One region of the Streptomyces sp. Je 1-332 genome, then DNA from elsewhere that is predicted to be linked to it. Evidence: riboswitches for the same ligand, from Rfam matches in the RefSeq annotation. Region 1 holds a riboswitch; each other region holds the start of a gene.
The links. Region 1 has a riboswitch for cobalamin ahead of ABXJ52_RS08360 (cobalamin biosynthesis protein). Riboswitches for the same ligand answer to the same signal wherever they lie in the genome.
Positions count from the first base shown of each region.

Region 1 (3,198 bases):
GAGGCATCCCACGACGGTCGACAACAACGCTTCCTGCCGCCCACCGTGGTAGCCACGCGCACTCATCTCACCGACCGGCTTGCCCATGAGCACGACCTGGCTGCTGCGGTCGCTGCCGGGCTTGAGCAGCACGGGGTTCATCAGCGCGGTCGGCTCGACCCGGGCGGCCTGCGCCTGCATGGCCTGCGCCCGCCCGATCTCGGCGCCTTCGCGCGTGACAAAGGAGTTGAGGGACATGTTCTGCGCCTTGAAGGGCGCGACGGAGACGCCCTTTCGGGCCAGCCACCGGCAGATCCCGGCGGTGACGACGCTCTTGCCCGCGTCGGACGTGGTTCCTGCGACGAGCAGCCCACCACTCATGAGGCCCTGCCTTTCCGTATGGTGCTCACGGCTGCGGCGACCCCGAGAGCCAGCAGCCCGACCCGCCGCGACAGCTTCACTGCCCGCTCGATGTCGGTGACTTCGACGCCCCGCCCGTCCCCGTTCAGGACAGGCCGGTGCTCGACCCGGCCCGCGTACGAGAGGGTCCCCCCGAGCCGTACGCCCAACGCCCCGGCGAACGCGGCCTCGACGGGCCCCGCGTTGGGGCTCGGATGCTTGGCGGCGTCCTCCCGCCAGGCCCGCACCGCGCCACGCGGCGCGTCCCCGGCGGCAGCCGCGAGCACCGCGGTGAGCCGGGCGCCCGGCCACCCCAGTACGTCGTCGAGGCGCGCGGAAGCCCACCCGTAGCGCCGGTACTTCACGGACTTGTGCCCGACCATGGCGTCGAGCGTGTTGACGGCGCGGAAGGCGACGAGGCCGGGCACCCCGCCAAGGGCCCCCCACATCAACGCCCCCACCACGGCGTCGGAGGTGTTCTCGGCGACGGACTCGACCACGGCCCGCGCGATGCCGTCGGCGTCGAGCGCCTGCGGATCGCGGCCGCACAGATGCGGCAGCCGCTCACGCGCCACCTCGATGTCCCCGGCGGCGAGCGCCCCGCCGATCGCCCGCGCCTCACGCCCCAGCGAGGTGCCGCCGACCACGGCCCAGGTGGTAGCGGCGGTCAGCGCGACGGACGCGGCGCGTGAGTCACGTACAAGAGAAGAGGCCAGGACGGCGGCGCCGGCCGCGCCTCCGGCGCACACCACGGCGTGCAGGGCGCCCCACCCGCGGTGGTCACGCCAGAGCAGTCGCTCGACAGCGCTCGCGGCCCGCCCGAACGCGGCGACCGGATGCCCGCGGCGCGGATCGCCGAGGAACAGATCACCGAGGAGGCCGGCGGCGGCGCCGTACGCGAAGTCGCGATCGGCACGCATGGCTTCAGCCGGTCGTCGTGCCGAGAAGAGAGCTCACGCTCGGGAACTGGTCCGGCAACGGGCGGCCGCGCATGGCGAATGTCCTCACTCAGGGTGTCCGCGCCCTGGTTCGACGTGATCGGCGGCGAGAGTTCCTGGCTTCCGAGGAGTCAGCTCCTCGATGACAGTGGCGGGACCGCGCCGGATTCGCACCGGCTTCCTCTCCTGCTGCCGTATTGGCTCCGGCAGTCCACCACGGCCCGCGAAGGCCCGTCAACTCGCCGTTGACCTGCGACGGGAGAGTGTGCGGAGGCCCACATACGAAGGTGGGGTGCGGGACGCAGAAGCGTCCCGCACCCCACCTTCGAGGCCGGTCGTCAGGCGACGATCAGATAGATCCCGTACGCCACGGCCGCCGCGCAGAGCGCGAAGCACACGTACGCGCCCGTGCGGGCCGCGGCGGCGGTGCCGCCCGCCGTGGAGGCACCCGCGGAGGCGCCGGCGCTGGAGGCGCCGGACGTGGCCGCCTCGTGCTTGGAGAGGCCGACGATGCCGAGGGTGAACAGGCCCACCAGGGCCACCGTCACCGCGAGGCTGACTCCGAAGACGGAGCCGAGAGCTGCCCAGTCGATGTCCATGCTGACTCTTCCTTACACCGTGGCGGGCCGGGCGGGGTCCGCCACGGTGCTGGTCGGGGCCGCGATGGTGGCCTTGACGAAGTCGACGTCCGCGCTGGCCACGGCCGACCCGGTGGGGGGCGGTGTGACGGCGGCCATCGCGTTGGTCACGACGCCCACGGGCTCGGCGGCGGAGGAGCCGCCGATCTCGTCGTCGGCGACGTTCGTGTGGTCGACGGCGTTGCGCCGGGACAGCACCCAGATGACGGCGGAGCCGCCGATGAGGAGCGCGGCGGTGGCCGCGATGCCCCAGGGGCCCTGCTTGGTGAGGAACTCGGCCCCCGCGCCGACCAGACCGGCGGCCGGCAGGGTCAGACCCCAGGCGACGAACATGCGGGTCGCCGTGGACCAGCGGACCACGCCGCCCTTGCGGCCGAGGCCCGCGCCCATCACGGCGCCGGAGCAGGACTGCGTGGTGGAGAGCGAGAAACCGATGTGCGAGGAGGCCAGGATGACCGTCGCGGCGCTGGTCTGGGCGGCGAAGCCCTGCTGCGGCTGGAGGTCGGTGAGGCCCTTGCCCATGGTGCGGATGATGCGCCAGCCGCCGAGGTAGGTGCCGAGCGCGATGGCGACACCGGCCGAGACGATGACCCACATCGGGGGGTTGGCACCCGGATTCAGGACGCCGCCCGTGACCAGGGCGAGCGTGATGATGCCCATGGTCTTCTGCGCGTCGTTCGTGCCGTGGGCCAGCGAGACGAGGCCCGCGGAGGCGATCTGTCCGGCGCGGTAACCCTTGGCCGTGGCCTTGGTGTCGGTGTTGCGGCCGATCCGGTACGTCAGGCGCGTGGCCACCAGCGCGGCGAGACCCGCCACGAGGGGCGCGGCCAGGGCCGGGATCAGGATCTTGGTGACGACGGTGCCGCCGTTGATCGACGACCAGCCCATCGACATGACCGCGGCGCCGATGAGGCCACCGAAGAGTGCGTGGGAGGAACTGGAGGGCAGGCCCACCAGCCAGGTCAGCAGATTCCAGAGGATCGCGCCGACCAGCGCCGCGAAGATCACCTCTGTCTTCAGTCCGTCCTCGTTGACGATGCCGCCAGAGATCGTCTTGGCGACTTCGACGGAGAGGAAAGCGCCGACGAGATTCAGCACGGCGGACATGGCCACCGCCGTCTTGGGCTTGAGAGCGCCAGTCGAGATGGTGGTAGCCATCGCGTTGGCTGTGTCGTGGAAACCGTTCGTGAAGTCGAACACGAGAGCGGTAACGATCACGATCCCGAGGAGAAGCGTGATGTGTT
Region 1 is NZ_CP160402.1:1,787,003-1,790,200, reverse strand. It holds gene ABXJ52_RS08365 (cobyric acid synthase) at 1-360, opposite strand, end outside; gene ABXJ52_RS08360 (cobalamin biosynthesis protein) at 357-1,298, opposite strand; cobalamin riboswitch at 1,406-1,548, opposite strand; gene ABXJ52_RS08355 (hypothetical protein) at 1,655-1,915, opposite strand; gene ABXJ52_RS08350 (inorganic phosphate transporter) at 1,928-3,198, opposite strand, start outside.

Region 2 (3,198 bases), 440 kb from region 1:
GTGATGGGGCGCCGCGCCACCGACGTACGGGAGCTGCTGTGCGAGCAGGGCAGCTGGGACGAGCGGTTCGCCTCCCTGTCCGGCTACTTGAGGCAGCGCGCGGCCACCGACGCGTCCGGCGGCTCCGTACGCCCCGAGGTCGCGGAGGCGTGGGCCTGTCTCGCCCGGCATCGCGGCGTCGGCACCCTGCGCGGCCTCTCCCGGCATGTCGCGCTCAGCGAACGCCGCCTCACCACGCTCTTCCGCGCCGAGACGGGCCTGAGCCCCAAGCAGGCGGGCCGCCTGATGCGCTTCCAGCGCGCACGCGACGCCGTCGTACGCCCGGTCGCGACGGGCGGCGCCCCCGACCTGGCCCGTGTCGCAGCGGACTGCGGTTACTACGACCACTCCCACCTGGTACGGGACTTCCAGCAGTACACCGGGGTGAGCCCCAGCGGCTGGCTGGCCGAGGAGTGCCGGAATATCCAAGCCGGGAGCCATGGTGGAGGCGAAGAGTAGGACCCATGGACACCACAGAGAAGCAGAACCAGCAGCCACAGTCCGCAACTGCTCCCGCAACTCCCGCAACTGCTCCCGCAACTGCTCCCGCGTCCGCCGGGCGCGCTCCCAGCGTCTGGCCGACCCTCCAGGCGCACGACGCTCCCGCGCTGATCGACTTCCTGGTCGGCACGGTCGGCTTCCTGCGCACCGCCGTATACGAGGACGGCGACCGCGTGGCCCACGCCGAGCTCGACTGGCCCGAGGGCGGCGCGATCATGCTCGGCTCGTACGACGAGAAGTCCCAGGAGTGGTGCCTGAAGCCCGGCACCTTCGGCGCGTACGTCGTCACCGACCACGTCGACGACCTCTACCAGCGGCTCACCGCGGCGGGGGTCGAGATCATCCGTGAGATCGAGGACCAGCCGTACGGCAGCAGGGAGTTCGCGATCGCCGACCCCGAGGGCAACAAGTGGTCCTTCGGCACCTACCGCGGCTCGCCGAGGCCCGGGACGGCGGCCTGACCTGGCGGGACGGCAGCCGTCCTGACCTCGCGTGATAGCTTGCGAGCGCCAGTCAACCCACACCAGGGCCAGGGAATCCGGTGCGAATCCGGAACTGACGCGCAGCGGTGAGGGGGAACGGGCGGGGCCACGGCCACTGGGCGTCCACGGACGCCTGGGAAGGCGCCCCGTCCGGCCGATCCCCGAGTCCGAAGACCTGCTGGCACCTTCGCCCGCACACCGGGCGGCGGAGGTGACGAAGCAGGCCAGGCTCCGCGTATGAGCCGTGAGACTCAAGGGATCTCGTGTCCTCAACAGCCCGTCGTGTACGTACGTCTGTTCTCCTCGCCGCGGCCCTGGCCGTCACCCTGACCTCCTGCGGAGGCGGCTCCACGGCCACCTCCACCACGGACGACAAGGCCGCCGGCTATCCGTTGACTCTCACCTCCTGCGGCAAGAAGGCGGAGATCAAGGCGCCGCCGCGGCGGGCGGTCTCCCTCGACCAGGGGTCCACGGAGATCCTGCTCTCGCTCGGCCTCGCGGACCGCATGGTGGGCACCGGCACCTGGACCGACCCGGTTCTGAAGGGCCTGGAGCAGGACAACGCGAAGGTCGAGCGGCTCGCCGACAGCTACCCCTCCTTCGAGAAGGTCCTCGCCCAGGAACCGGACTTCGTCACCGCCTCCTTCCAGGCGACGGTCAGCAAGGGCGGCGTCGCCGACCGCGCCAAGTTCGCCGAACTCGGCGTACCCGCCTACGTCTCGCCCTCGGACTGCGCAGGCAAGGACAACAGCGGCGACGGCGACGGCCGCCGCGTCAAGACGCTGACCATGGACACGGTGTACGGCGAAGTCCGGGACCTGGCAAGGGCGTTCGGGGTCGAGAAGCGAGGGGAACGGCTGGTCGCGGACCTCAAGGGCCGGGTGGCGAAGGCGAGTGGGGCGATCAAGAAGGCCGAGGCGTCCGACACGACGCTCCTCTACTGGTTCGCCAACTCCGACTCGCCCTATATCGCGGGCTGTTGCGGCGCACCAGGCGTCATCACCCGGGAACTCGGCGTGCGGAACGTCTTCGACGACACCCACGAGGAGTGGCCTCAGATCAACTGGGAGACGGTGGCGGACCGCGACCCGGACGTCCTGGTCATCGGCGACCTCACCCGCAAGTCGCAGACGGCCGAGAGCGCGAAGAAGAAGATCGAGTTCCTGGAGTCCAACCCGGTCACCAAGAACCTGACCGCCGTGAAGAAGAAGCGGTACGTGCTGCTGAGCGGCCAGGCCATGAACCCGACGATCCGCACGGTGGACGGAGTGGAGCAAGTCGCGGACGCCTTGCGTGAGTTCGGGCTCGCCAAGTGAGGAAAGCCGCCCCGGGCGGCATACGTTGCGCCCTGCTCTGGACGGCGGGCCTCGCCGCCCTCGCCCTCTCCGTCGCGGTGGCCGTCACCATCGGCCCCGCCGACATCTCCGTACCGGACGTGTGGTCGGCGGTCGCGGCTCACCTCGGCTGGGGAGAGGCGCGGCTCACGCCCATCAGGGACGGCATCGTGTGGAACCTGCGCATGCCGCGCACGCTCCTCGCCGCGGTCTGCGGCGCGGGCCTCGCGGTCTGCGGAACGGTCCTTCAGTCCCTCCTGCGCAACCCGCTCGCCGACCCCTTCGTGCTGGGCGTCTCCTCGGGGGCGTCCACGGGCGCGGTCGCGATCGTCGTCCTGGGGGTCGGCGGGGGAGTGGTGTCGGTATCGGCGGGCGCCTTCGCCGGGGCCGTCGTCTCGTTCGCGCTGGTCCTGCTGCTGAGCCACAGCCTGGGCGCAAGCGCGGACAGAGTGGTGCTCTCGGGCGTGGCGGCGATGCAGCTCTTCTCCGCCCTCACCTCCTTCGTGATCCTGACGTCGGGCGACGCGGAGACGACGCGAAGTGTCCTGTTCTGGCTGCTCGGTTCGCTGAGCGGAGTGGGCTGGACGGACGTCTCGCTGTGCGCGGCGGTGCTCTTCGTGGCCCTCGCCGTCTGCCTGACGCAGGCCCGCACCCTGGACGCGTTCGCCTTCGGCCAGGACGCGGCGGCAACGCTGGGCGTCCACGTGGCGCGGGTCCGGCTGCTCCTCCTGTCCACCACGGCCCTGCTGACGGCGGTCCTGGTCAGCAGCGCGGGAGCCATCGGCTTCGTGGGCCTGGTCCTGCCGCACGCGGCCCGCGCCCTCGTCGGCGCCGGGCACGCA
Region 2 is NZ_CP160402.1:2,223,418-2,226,615, reverse strand. It holds gene ABXJ52_RS10360 (helix-turn-helix transcriptional regulator) at 1-498, shown strand, start outside; gene ABXJ52_RS10355 (VOC family protein) at 504-1,001, shown strand; cobalamin riboswitch at 1,034-1,220, shown strand; gene ABXJ52_RS10350 (ABC transporter substrate-binding protein) at 1,286-2,338, shown strand; gene ABXJ52_RS10345 (iron chelate uptake ABC transporter family permease subunit) at 2,335-3,198, shown strand, end outside.
Region 2: it holds a riboswitch for cobalamin, as region 1 does, so the genes downstream of both, ABXJ52_RS10350 (ABC transporter substrate-binding protein) here and ABXJ52_RS08360 (cobalamin biosynthesis protein) in region 1, are expected to answer to the same signal.

Region 3 (3,198 bases), 5.7 Mb from region 1:
TTCCGTCGTACCCCCGTCCGGCGAGCCCGGCCTGGAGCCGGCCCGCACGGTCGAAGGCCCGCACGAACGCGGTGGCGCCGAGGCCGCCGAGCGAGCGCCACGTGGCGGCCCGGGTGGTGTGGCCGAGGCGCGCGGCCTGCGCCTGCCGGATCCGGCTCATGGAGTCCAGGAGGAGGAAGCTCATCCGGTACATGACGAGAGCCACGTCGACGACCGGCGCCGGCACACCCGCCCTGACCAGCCGGGGCAACAGATCCGACAGAGGCGTGGTGAAGGCGAACAGCAGGACGCCGAGCGAGGCCGCCGATGTGCGCAGGAGGAGTCCGCCCGCCCGTGCGGGCCCACCCTCGGCGAGCGTGAAGAACCCTCCAGGACCGCCGAGTTGGACGAGCAGGGTCAGGGCGCCGGTGACGCAGAAGCCGAGCGGTACGCGGTAGGCACGCCACAGTTTGCGCGGCGGCACACCGGCGGGCCCGAGCAGCACGGCGAGCGCGGCGACGAGCACCAGGGCGGCACCCGGCCAGGGGGGCAGGGAGACCGCGAGGACGGTGAGGCCGAGCCCGAGCACGGCTTTGTCCACGGGGTGGCGGCGGCGCCAGCGACTGCTGTGCGCCGCCGCGTCGATGGGCAGCACGCGGGGTCAGACCTGCTCGGTCTCGGCCCGGCCGCTCTCCGCGTCGGCGGCCTTCTCGGTGGTGGCCTTCTCCGTGTCGGCCCCCCCGGCGCGCGCGATCTCCGTGCCCTGACGGCGTCCCTTGCGCAGACCGAAGTAGTACGCGAGGACGCCCGCTCCCAGCGCCGCCTGCAGCGCGAAGAGCGCCGACTCGACCTCCCCTGACGGGGGTTCGTACAGCGGCGAGAACCAGGGCTCGTAGTCCGGCTTGATCTCCGTGATCGCGGTCTCGGCCTGGGCGTCGGCCCCGGCGAACGGCTCCTTCTCGTCGTCCCCGAGGCCGAGCGCCAACGGCAGCACCGCGAGCGCGGCGACGATGAGGAGGAGCAGAGTGTTGATCTTCGCGTTCCGGCTCATCAGGCGCTGGCCCCCGTCTCCGTCGTCTTGGTCGTCGCGGTCGTCTTGGTCGTCTCGGTCGTCTCGGTCGTCTTGGTGGTATCGGCCGTCTTCGTCGTATCGGCCTGCTTCTTGCCCTGCAGCAGTACGCCGAGCCGCGTGAGCTCTCCCCTGCTGGACTGCACCAGCAGCCGCATCACGATGACGGTGAGCAGTCCTTCGCTGACCGCGAGGGGGATCTGCGTGACGGCGAAGATGCCGCCGAACTTGCCCAGTGCGCCGATGAATCCGCTGCCGGGGTCGGGGAACGCCATGGCGAGCTGGACGCTGGTGACGCAGTACGTGGACAGGTCCGCGACGAACGCGCCGAAGAACACGGCGACCATGAGCGGCACGTCGTACCGCTTCAGGAGGCGGTAGACGGCGTATCCGGCCCAGGGCCCGACGATCGCCATGGAGAAGACGTTGGCGCCGAGCGTGGTGAGCCCGCCGTGGGCGAGCAGCAGCGCCTGGAACAGAAGGGTGATGGTGCCGAGCACCGTCATGATCGGCGGCCGGAACAGGATCGCGCCGAGCCCGGTCCCCGTCGGGTGCGAACAACTGCCCGTGACGGATGGGATCTTCAGCGCGGAAAGGACAAAGGTGAACGCTCCCGAGGCGCCCAGGAGCAGTGTGCTCTCCGGGTGTTCCTTGACCTCACGGGTGAGGGAGCGGACTCCGTGGACGACGAACGGCGCGGACGCTACGCCCCAGGCGATCGCGTGCGCCGGCGGGAGGAAACCCTCGGCTATGTGCATGGCTAAGCAGACCCTCTCCAGCACCTCGTGGATGGACAACGCGCCTTGGCCGGTCTCCTGGCTGACGGGTCGTACCGACCGGACTCCGCCTTCCCGGGTACGCGAGTACCCAGTGGCTGCCGCGAGGGCTGGAGCCGGACTTCCCGATCACAGTGGCGAGGGCCGCACCGGCATCACACCGGATTTCCCGAGCACCAAGGCGTGGCGACCTTAGTGCGCGATCGAGCCAACTGACAACTTGCGGGACCGCCCCACCTGTGGCACGCGCGAGCGCACCGGTCAGGGGCGTACGCCCCTGGTCAGCCCATGTGCATCGGCCCGTGCGCGCCAGACGTGCGGCACGCTTCCCGGGCGGTCGCGCCTTCCACGCCGCGGGACGCCGCGAGGGTCCTGGCGGGGTGGCGGGGCCCGAGGAAGACGACGACGCCCCTGCCGTCGGGAGCGGGGTGTGTCGCCTGGGTCCAGCCCCGGCGGCCGTAGAAGGCCATGGCCTGCGGCGACCTGACCGAAGTCAGCAGCCAGAGACGGCCGTCGGGGGCGCCGGCGGCCACCGCGTCAAGCAGGGCGGCCCCGGTCCCGGTGCCCTGCGCGGTGGGGCGCACGGCGAGCTCGTCTATCTCCAGGGCCCCGCACAGCCACGACTTGGCGCGCTCGGCGCCCAGTCCGGCAGCCACCTGCGGATAGCAGCGGTCGGCGGGAAAGGGGGCGGGCGTGGTCCACCCGGTGGTGAACCCCGTGATGCGCGCGCCCTCCAGGGCGACCGCCGCGGTGAAGCCGGGCCGCCGCGCGTCGTCGCCGAGCCGGACCAGGAACTGGGCCACCCTCTCCTCGTCCTCGTACCAGGGCGCCGCGCCGAAGACTTCGGCGTACACGCCGCGCAAGTCGTCGACGTACGCGAGCAGTTGCGCACCGCTCAGCACCCGCACGACCGCCGCCATCAAGCGGCCCTCGCCGTGGCCGCCCTCGGCTGCAGGGCCGCGTACGCGAGGGGAGCCGACGGGTCGATCGACACGTCCCAGGGTGCGGGCTGGGCCCCGGAGCGTACGAGCAGGTCGCCGACGGCGGCGATCATCGCGCCGTTGTCGGTGCACAGGGTCATCGGGGGTACGCGCAGCCGCAGGCCCGCGGCGGCGCACCGCTCCTCGGCGAGCGACCGCACCCGCGAGTTGGCGGCGACACCGCCCACCACGACGAGGGTCCCGACCCCGTGATCCCGGCAGGCGGCGAGCGCCTTGCGGGTCAGTACGTCCGCGACGGCCTCCTGGAGCGAGGCCGCGCCGTCCGCCACCGGAAGATCACGGCCGGCGTGCCCCTCGGCCCAGCGCGCGGCGGCGGTCTTGAGACCGGAGAAGGAGAACGCGTACGGGTCGTCCTTCGGCCCGGTGAGGGGGC
Region 3 is NZ_CP160402.1:7,461,551-7,464,748, reverse strand. It holds gene cbiQ (cobalt ECF transporter T component CbiQ) at 1-634, opposite strand, end outside; gene ABXJ52_RS33510 (energy-coupling factor ABC transporter substrate-binding protein) at 641-1,030, opposite strand; gene ABXJ52_RS33505 (energy-coupling factor ABC transporter permease) at 1,030-1,806, opposite strand; cobalamin riboswitch at 1,836-2,020, opposite strand; gene ABXJ52_RS33500 (GNAT family N-acetyltransferase) at 2,106-2,744, opposite strand; gene tsaD (tRNA (adenosine(37)-N6)-threonylcarbamoyltransferase complex transferase subunit TsaD) at 2,744-3,198, opposite strand, start outside.
Region 3: it holds a riboswitch for cobalamin, as region 1 does, so the genes downstream of both, ABXJ52_RS33505 (energy-coupling factor ABC transporter permease) here and ABXJ52_RS08360 (cobalamin biosynthesis protein) in region 1, are expected to answer to the same signal.

Region 4 (3,198 bases), 1.3 Mb from region 1:
AAGGCCATCAACACCGTGCCGTGGCGCATCGCCGTCTTCTACGTCGGCGCCCTCGTCATGATCCTCTCGGTCGTGCCGTGGACCTCGTTCCAGCCGGGCGTCTCGCCGTTCGTCGCGGCCTTCCAGGAGATGGGCCTCGGCATCGGCGCCGCGATCGTCAACTTCGTCGTCCTGACGGCCGCGCTCTCCTCCTGCAACTCGGGCATGTACTCCACCGGCCGCATGCTGCGCGACCTCGCGCTCAACGGCCAGGGCCCGAAGTTCTTCACCAAGCTGACGAAGAACGGCCTGCCGCTGGTCGGCACCACCTTCTCCGCGACCCTGATGCTGGTCGGCGTCTGGATCAACTACCAGTGGCCGGGCGAGGCGTTCAACTACGTCGTCTCCTTCGCGACCATCTCCGGCATGTGGGCCTGGATCATGATCCTGATCTGCCAGATCAAGTACCGCCGCAAGGCCGACCGCGGCGAGCTGCCGATGTCCACCTTCCGTGCGCCGGGAGCTCCGTTCACGAGCTGGTTCGCGCTCGCCTTCATCGCGATGGTCATCGTCATGATGGGCATCGACAAGGACGCGCGGATCTCGCTCTACGCCGCTCCGGTGTGGGCGCTGATCCTCGGCGTCGGCTATCTGGTCATGCAGAAGCGCAACGACACGCAGTCGACGGGTGGTGGCGAGGCGGACAAGCAGGACGCGATCAAGTCCTGACCGTCAGGTCATTCCCGCTCGATCCCAGCATGTGGGCCGGTCCGTACCACTCTTCGGTACGGGTCGGCCCTTCTGCTTATCCTGGCTGCCATGCTGACCCTGACCCAGGCCCTCCACGACCAGATCGTCGCGCACGCGCGCCAGGACCACCCCGACGAGGCCTGCGGTGTGGTCGCGGGCCCGGAGGGAACCGGCCGCCCCGAGCGCTTCATCCCGATGCTGAACGCGGCACGCTCGCCCACGTTCTACGAGTTCGACTCGGGCGACCTCCTCAAGCTCTACCGCGAGATGGACGACCGCGACGAGGAGCCGGTGATCGTCTACCACTCGCACACGGCGACCGAGGCCTACCCCTCGCGCACCGACATCTCGTACGCCAACGAGCCGGGCGCCCACTACGTCCTGGTCTCCACGGCCGACACCGACGACGCGGGCGACTTCCAGTTCCGCTCCTTCCGGATCGTGGACGGCGAGGTCACCGAAGAAGAGGTGAAGGTCGTCCAGGCGTACTGATCCTCCAGGCATACTGAGCTTCACCTTCGAGGCGGCAGGACCCAGGAAGCCGGTGCGAATCCGGCACGGTCCCGCCACTGTGACCCCACCCTTCGCGGGTGGGGCAGTCAGGAACTGACCTGCCGCCTTCTTCTCCCACGACGCAGGGGACGCGGAAATCCCCTGGAGGAGGCAGCTCAGCCATGTCCCGCCCCATACGTCTGCTGCTCGCCGCGGCCCTGCTGGCCCCGCTCGCCGCGTGCTCGTCCTCCGACGGCGCCGACTCGAAGCCGGAGTCCAAGGCCCCAGGCTTCCCGTACACGGTCACGAACTGCGGCGTGAAGACGACGTACGAAGCACCCCCGAAGCGCGCCGTCACGATGAACCAGCACGTCACGGAAGTGATGCTGGAGCTGGGTCTCGAGGACCGCATCGCGGGCACGGCGTACCTGGACGACAAGGTCCTGCCGAAGTACGCGAAGGCGTACGCGGACACCCCCGTCCTAGCCAAGGAGTACCCCTCCTACGAGAAACTCCTGGCCGCGAACCCCGACTTCGTCTACGGCGGCTACGCGTCGTCCTTCCTCGCGGGCGAGGGCCGCAGCCGCGGGGCCCTCGCGAAGTCAGGCGTGGAGAGCCGCCTGAACGTGGAGGGCTGCGCCAAGAAGCCCGTCTCGATGGACGACGTCTACAAGGAAGTCCGCGAGGTCGGCAGCACGTTCGGGGTGCGGCCGCGGGCGGAGAAGTGGGTGACCGCGGCGAAGCGTGAACTGGCGCAGACGGAGGCGAAGTCGAAGCCCGTCCCCGTCTTCGTCTACGACAGCGGCGACAAGACCGCCTTCACGGCGGGCGGCCGCGGCATCGGCAACGACATCATCGAGCGTGCGGGCGGCCGTAACGTCTTCGCCGACCTGGACAAGTCCTTCGGTGACGCGTCCTGGGAGTCGGTGGTCGACCGCAAGCCCGAGGTGATCGTGATCCTCGACTACGGCGGCACGACGGTCGCCCAGAAGAAGAAGCGCCTCCTCGACGACCCGGTCCTGGCGGACATCCCCGCCATCAAGCACAAGCGCTTCGCGGTACTGCCGCTGTCGGACACGGTGGTGGGGGTGAGGGCCCCGGCGGCGGTGGGGAAGCTGGCGGACCAGCTGTGAAATCTCAGCCCGTCCGGCGTTTGAGGACGAACTCGGCGAAGCCGGTGACTGACGGCAACCAGTTCGGGGCCCGGGGCGGAGCCCCGGTTTCGGGAAGGGGCGGGATTGGGGAGAGCCCCGCCAGGGCCGCACGAACCCGCAGACGCCTGGGCTACGCGACAGTCATCGCGGCGCTCTGCGCAGCCCTCGCGGCAGCGGTCGTGGCGGGCCTGGCCCTGGGCTCGGTACGCATACCCACCGCCGACGTCCTGGAGATCCTGACGGGAGGTGCGGAACCTTCCCCGTTCCGCACCATCGTTCTGGACGTAAGACTCCCAAGGGTCCTGCTCGGCGCAGCCGTAGGCGCAGGCCTGGCAGTAATAGGCGCCGTCCTCCAGGCCCTGGTGAGAAACCCCCTGGCCGACCCGTTCCTGCTCGGCGTCTCCTCCGGCGCATCCGCCGGAGCCGTCGCCGTCATCGTCCTCGGCAGCGTCTTCGGCCTGGGAGCGGGCCTGGCCACCACCGTCACGATCCCGGCCGCGGCCTTCGCGGGAGCCCTGCTCTCGCTCCTCGTCGTCTACACGCTGGCAAGGTCAGGAGGCGGCAGCTTCGCCACCGGCCGCCTGATCCTCTCCGGGGTGGCCGTCTCGTACATCCTCTCCGCCCTGACCAGCCTGATCCTGATCACCTCCGACAGCGCCGACCACCTGAAGGAAGTCCTGTACTGGACCCTCGGCGGCCTCGGCAGCGCCCGCTGGGACATGCTCGCGCTGCCCGGTATCGCACTCATTCTCGGCACGGCCCTGCTCGTCGCCCTCGCCCGCCCCCTCGACCTGCTCCTGGTCGGCGAGGAGGGCGCCACCGT
Region 4 is NZ_CP160402.1:3,098,341-3,101,538, reverse strand. It holds gene ABXJ52_RS14065 (amino acid permease) at 1-708, shown strand, start outside; gene ABXJ52_RS14060 (M67 family metallopeptidase) at 799-1,221, shown strand; cobalamin riboswitch at 1,211-1,359, shown strand; gene ABXJ52_RS14055 (ABC transporter substrate-binding protein) at 1,404-2,354, shown strand; gene ABXJ52_RS14050 (iron ABC transporter permease) at 2,501-3,198, shown strand, end outside.
Region 4: it holds a riboswitch for cobalamin, as region 1 does, so the genes downstream of both, ABXJ52_RS14055 (ABC transporter substrate-binding protein) here and ABXJ52_RS08360 (cobalamin biosynthesis protein) in region 1, are expected to answer to the same signal.